Linked DNA regions of Filimonas effusa. The protein of the gene in region 2 interacts with the protein of the main gene of each other region in a pairwise test. Links are inferred from orthologs where the notes say so. Each region holds a gene or a part of one and is shown on either strand. Other genes may lie near its edges. The genes, in order: ESB13_RS00050 and topA.

What was found.
Region 1: the proteins of topA (region 2) and ESB13_RS00050 interact in binary tests that used the Escherichia coli proteins (3 or more experiments, as listed by UniProt). The link is inferred for Filimonas effusa from one-to-one orthologs.

What each region holds. Positions count from the first base shown.
Region 1 is NZ_SDHZ01000001.1:7,209-10,262, reverse strand. Bases 167-2,892 are described here. They hold ESB13_RS00050 (IMPACT family protein), read right to left. Parts: upstream 1,970-2,892; coding sequence 1,364-1,969; downstream 167-1,363. Other genes in these bases: ribD (bifunctional diaminohydroxyphosphoribosylaminopyrimidine deaminase/5-amino-6-(5-phosphoribosylamino)uracil reductase RibD), read right to left, coding at 1,975-2,892; ESB13_RS00055 (3-hydroxyacyl-CoA dehydrogenase family protein), read left to right, coding at 516-1,361; ESB13_RS00060 (carboxypeptidase-like regulatory domain-containing protein), read left to right, coding at 167-426. Also shown: more of ESB13_RS00060, read left to right, coding at 1-166; more of ribD, read right to left, coding at 2,893-3,054.
Region 2 is NZ_SDHZ01000001.1:1,762,448-1,765,773, reverse strand. The notes cover bases 103-3,100. They hold topA (type I DNA topoisomerase), read right to left. Parts: upstream 2,773-3,100; coding sequence 433-2,772; downstream 103-432. Other genes in these bases: ESB13_RS06625 (alpha/beta hydrolase), read right to left, coding at 2,823-3,100; ESB13_RS06635 (LOG family protein), read left to right, coding at 103-392. In the rest of the region: more of ESB13_RS06635, read left to right, coding at 1-102; more of ESB13_RS06625, read right to left, coding at 3,101-3,326. UniProt on the Escherichia coli protein: Releases the supercoiling and torsional tension of DNA, which is introduced during the DNA replication and transcription, by transiently cleaving and rejoining one strand of the DNA duplex.

The DNA.
Region 1 (3,054 bases), 1.8 Mb from region 2 along the record:
TTACAGGGACAATCGATCCGGTTCTCTAGTGTGGGTTTTAAAGATAAAACAATACAAATCCCAACAAATCTTACTGATAATCAATATTCTGTAATACAATTACTGGTTAATGACACGGCATTTCTGCCGGCTACGATCTTAAAGCCACGTCCCTCGCGCGAGCAGTTTGAGCGCGATTTTGTAAGTACGCAGATCCCTGCCGACCAGATCGAAATAGCGCGTCAGAATACGGATGAAGCCACCCGCCGGATATTGGTAGCTACACTTCCTGCCGACGGCAGGGAGGCCGTAAACATGCAATTACGCCAGCAGGCTACCCGTTACTACTACCAGGGGCAACAGCCACCTGTAAACCTCTTTAACCCTTTTGCATGGGGTGAATTTATCAAGGCCTGGAAACGAGGGGATTTTAAAAAGAAGAATTAGGAGTGGCAGAACGAATAAAGAACAAACTTCTGCCGGCCATACTAATATATGTTAGCATGCCTTATTTTCGTTGTTAAACGAAAGGCCGTATGCAAAAGATAGCTGTTATTGGGGCAGGCACCATGGGAAATGGTATTGCACATGTATTTGCCCAGTATGGATTCACCGTATCGCTGGTGGACATCGATAGATCCCTTTTAGATAAGGCATTGCAGCAGATCGGGAAAAACCTCGACCGCCAGGTAGGGAAAGCTGTTATTACCGAAGAGCAGAAAAAGAAGGCGCTTAGCCTGTTAACTCCCTTTACGGATATGGCGGCCGGTGTGGCAGAAGCTGATCTCGTTGTTGAAGCAGCCACGGAGAATACAGCTATTAAACTTAAAATATTTTCGCAACTGGATGAGCTGGCTCCTGCCGGCGCCATTTTAGCCAGCAATACTTCTTCCATTTCAATTACGAGAATTGCAGCGGCTACCAGGCGGCCCGAAAAGGTAATAGGGATGCATTTCATGAATCCCGTACCCGTTATGAAACTGGTAGAGATCATCAATGGTTACGCCACGGCCAAAGCTGTTACAGACACCATTGCGGCTTTAACGCTTAAGCTAGGCAAGACTCCCTGTGTAGCAGCTGATTACCCGGGTTTTATCGCCAACCGCATTCTGATGCCCATGATCAATGAGGCTATCTGCAGCCTATATGAAAACGTAGCAGACGCTCCTACAATCGATACCGTTATGAAACTTGGAATGGCTCACCCGATGGGGCCTTTACAGCTGGCTGATTTCATAGGACTGGACGTATGCCTGAGCATCCTCAAGGTGTTACATGAAGGATTTGGACAGCCTAAATATGCCCCTTGTCCCCTATTGGTAAATATGGTTACAGCAGGCAAACTGGGTGTTAAGAGTGGAGAAGGATTTTACAGGTATTAGAATTATACTTTACGGAGGGCTACATAGTGCATGTCTTTAAGGCGGTAGAGCGCTTCTTCCAACCTTGCTTTGGGGATGCCGATGGTGAGCAGTACGAAGAGCTGTTCCTGCTGACCGGCAATGCTGCAGTCAAGTTGTTTTACCAGCGTCATCACTTCATTCATGCGGGTATAATCGAACTGAAGTTCGTAAAGCACTTCTATAGGCTTTTGAATCACCGGCGTGAGTTGTAGCGCCATTACCGTTACAGTCTTGTAAGCCTGGATAAGGCCGGGAACGCCCAGGAGGGTACCACCAAAGTAACGCACGACAATTACGGCTACATTGGTCAGTTTTTTACTATCGATCTGGCCAAGCATTGGTTTGCCGGCGGAGCCGCTGGGTTCACCATCGTCGCTTACGCGGAAATTATTACCATCGAGACCAATACGATAGGCGAAACAGTGGTGAACGGCTTTGGGATGTTCCTTTTTCAGCCATTGCAATTTTTCCTTAAAATCGTCGACTGTTGCTATAGGGAAAGCAAAGGCGAGGAAGCGACTTCCTTTGTCCTTGTACTCGGCTGTGGTCATTTGTGCTATCGTCTGAAAAAAGGCCGCTTCCGCCATAGGTATTAGTTCTCGTTTATGGGTTTAAGGAAAAAATCTATTCTATCGTTCAAAAAACGTGTGGTGCCAACATGCAGGGCCGCTGGTAATTCCGGGGCTTTTAAGCCGCCCGGAGCCATCAACTGATCGTTGGTGATAACACGGGCTTCATCCCAGTAACCTTCGTTTAAACAGCGCTGCTGGAGGAAAGCGCCACCTTCTACCAGTACACTCAGCAACTGGAGCCTGAAACAGGCGTAGCTGATCTGGGGCAATAAGGGCTCGTCTTTTTCCAGGCGATAATAAAACACATTATTGCCTGTTGCTATATGCGGTGTTGATCTTTCCGCTGCTAAAGCCTGTTGTGCTGTCCGGATAGTAACAGCATCGAGGTTATCGGAGTGGTCCAGGTAATTAAATATGATGGTTGGAGGGCCTTCACTCAATAATTTCAGGGTTTTAGGCAAACGCAGGTTGGTATCAATTACCAGCCGGACAGGGCTTTTGCCATACCATAACCTGTTTGTAAGCAACGGATCATCGGCCAGCGCAGTATTGGTTCCTACCAGGATTGCAGACTCTTCATTACGCCAGCGGTGGACGATACGGTTCGTGAAGTCATTTGAAATCAGCAGGCGGTTGTCGCTGCCCGATCCAATGGCGCCATTGGCCGTTTGCGCCCATTTTAAAATGAAATAAGGACGTTGTTGTGTATGAAAAGTAAAAAAACGTTTATTGAGGTCGAGACATTCCTTTTCAAGAACACCTGTGACAACGCTGATGCCTGCGGCCTGCAGTTTTTCAATGCCTTTACCGTTAACTGCAAGGAACGGGTCACGGCTTCCTATCACCACCGTACGGATACGGTTGGCAATGATAAGATCGGCACAGGGTGGCGTTTTTCCGTAATGGGCACAAGGCTCGAGTGATACATAGATGGTAGCGAGCGGGATCAGATAACGGTCTTCTGCTGCCACGCTGTTGATACAATTCACTTCGGCATGTCCTTGTCCGAATATTGCATGGTAACCTTCTCCAATGATTCTGTCCTCATATACCAGCACGGCGCCTACCATAGGATTGGGCGCCACCTGGCCTGCGCCGAG
Region 2 (3,326 bases):
TGCCCGAATTTCTTCAGAAAAAAGAAATAGCGCACACAAGCCTTACCAAACTTATCCTGGTCGAAACCATGCACGAACGTAAAGTGAGAATGCATGAACTGTCCGACGGCATTATTGCACTGCCCGGAGGTTTTGGCACCCTGGAAGAGTTTTTCGAAATGCTGACATGGGCCCAGCTCGGACTGCACAAAAAACCGGTGGCATTACTCAACATCAACGGCTTCTACGATCCGCTTATCACCCTCATCCAGTCAATGGTAGAAAAAGGATTCTTAAAAGATGTCTACCAGAAAATGCTGATAGCCAGTGATAATATCGGCGACGTACTCGAAGGCATGGAAAACCACGAAGGCCCCTCCGTCGACAAATGGATCACTAAAAGAACTACCTGAAAAAGAAAAGGTGTATCAAAACGATACACCTTCTTTATTATTACGATTTTTTCTTTCTGGCCACTTTCTTCGGAGGATTGGCCTTCAATTCTTCAATGATCGCTTTTACCTCCTCTATGGTCAGGTCCGCAGCCTTCTCCTGCTGCTCCTTCGTTAATTTATAATTACGCAGCCCCTGCTTGATATAAGGACCATACGGACCCCTTAAAACCTGTATCTTTTCTTTTTCAAATACCTTGATGGTACGCTCATCTTTGGCCTTACGCTTCTCTTCGATCATAGGAGCCACTTCCTCAAGCGTTACACTATAAGGGTCCATTTCCTTGTTCAGGGAGTAAAACTTCTTGTCATGAGCCGCATAGGGGCCAAAACGGCCGATATTTACAGTAACCTCGCTGCCTTCAAACAAACCAAGATTACGCGGAAGTTTAAACAGCTCCATCGCCTCGTCCAGGCTAATGGTTTCTATGCTCTGGGTCGACTTTAATTTCGCAAAACGTGGCTTTTCCTCATCATCTGCATGGCCTATCTGCACCATCGGACCATAACGGCCCATACGCGCGATTACTTTCTTGCCCGTAGCCGCATCTATTCCTAATTCTCTTTCTCCTTTGGCGCGTTCCGCAGTTTCAAGCGTTACCTCGATATTCGAATGGAATGGTTTGTAGAACGAATCGATCATGTTCGCCCACTTCAACTTCCCATCAGCTATTTCATCGAACTCCTGTTCTATACGCGCCGTAAAGCCGTAATCCATTACCTTCTGGAAATGCTGCTTCAGGAAATCTGTTACCACCATCCCCAGGTCGGTAGGGAACATTTTCGACTTCTCAGCGCCTGTATTCTCTTGTATAACTTCTTTCTCTACTTCACCGCTCTTACTCAGGCGAAGGATCGATACATCTCTTTTAACACCTTCCTTATCACGCTTTTCTACATAATTCCGCTTGATAATGGTAGAAATAGTAGGAGCGTAGGTCGAAGGACGGCCAATACCCAGTTCCTCGAGTTTCTTTACCAGCGAAGCTTCCGTATAACGAGGCTGCGGACGGGTAAACTTCTGCGTAGCGGTCATCTCCCTGAACTCCAGCTGCTGCTGTACAGTAAGCGGCGGAAGTATGCCTTCAGTGTCTTCCTCGTCCTCTTCATCCTTTCCCTCCAGGTATACCTTCAGGAAGCCATCGAACTTCATTACCTCTCCGGTAGCTGTAAGTTGATCCTTGTTGGTGGAAATGCTGATCTTGGCGATCGTTTTTTCAAACTCAGCATCGCTCATCTGAGAAGCGATCGTCCTTTTCCAGATGAGTTCATACAGCCTCCGCGTATCCGCATCGTCAACCGTATGCTGGTTCATATAAGTTGGCCTGATGGCTTCGTGCGCTTCCTGCGCACTCTCATTCTTGTTTTTATAACGACGGCTTTGATAATACTGTTTGCCATACGATTGGTTGATCTCGTTGTTGATATCGCCCATCGCAGTGTCACTCAGGTTAACACTGTCCGTACGCATGTAGGTGATCTGACCGCTTTCATAAAGCTTTTGAGCCAGCAGCATCGTCTTGGCTACACCATACCCTAGCTTACGGGAAGCCTCCTGCTGAAGGGTAGAAGTGGTGAACGGAGCCGCAGGCGTCCGCTTGGCAGGCTTCACCTGTACATCTGCTACCGCATAAGTGGCGCCTTTACAGCTTTCCAGGAACTGTTGAGCCGTTTCCTGGCTGTTGAGTTTGGCAGGACCGTCAGCTTTAAAACTAACCGACTTCCCGTTGATATCTTTGGCTGCAAATAAAGCTTCTACCTTATAACTGCTTTCAGGCGTAAACTGGTTGATTTCACGTTCCCTCTCTACTATCAGCCTTACTGCCACACTCTGAACCCTGCCGGCGCTCAGGCTGCGTTGCATGCCTATCTTACGCCATAATACAGGACTCAGCTCAAAACCCACCAGCCGGTCCAGTACCCGGCGCGCCTGCTGCGCATTCACCAGGTCCATATTGATACGACGGGGAGTATCTACTGCTTTCTTGATAGCAGGAGCGGTAATCTCGTGAAACACAATTCTTTTGGTCGTGGCAGGGTCCAGGCCAAGCACCTCCGCCAGGTGCCAGCTGATACTTTCCCCTTCACGGTCCTCATCCGATGCTAACCAAACCTCATTCGATTTCTTAGCAAGTGTCTTCAATTCTTTCACCACCTTTTCCTTGTCCTCCGGAACCATGTAACGCGGATGGTAATTGTTGTTTACGTCTATACCCATATCGTCCTTCTCCAGGTCGCGGATATGACCATAACAGCTTTTTACCTCAAAATCTTCGCCCAGGATTTTCTCTATGGTCTTCGCTTTTGCCGGTGATTCGACTATCAAAAGGTTCTTTGCCATGTTGCAATATTAAAGCAAACGATCAAAACACAAAAAATGTTAAATTATTTTCAACAGACAAGGAACTTGATGATATGTTTTTGAATAGCCGCTTCCCTGTATATTTTACTATGCCCCAGCCCGCTCGTAGTAATAAACTGCACATTGGGAAGGTTCAATGCCCGCAAGGATGCAGTATCCTCAAACGGACAGATCCGGTCCTGCTCATCATGCAGCCATAACATGCTATTGCCTAACGTAGGAACAATACGTGTCATAGAATACCAATCAAGTGGTTTACTGCCCAGATTTTCAATAAGTTGCAGAAAAGCGGAATGCGTTTTTGCATCCACCGGGAACATCGTGAAAAACTGCTGCACAGCCCGCGTTGTTTCCGTAGCAGGCGCTATCAGAACAAGCTTCGCATCCGGATGCTGCAATTCCTCCATAGCCAGCCCTACAGCCAATGCACCTACCGAATGCGCCATAATGCCATCGAAAGGACCGAATTTTTGCGCTACTTCAACCAGCATCTGCTTGTATAACAGCACGTTAAAGCGCTTGCCATCACTAAT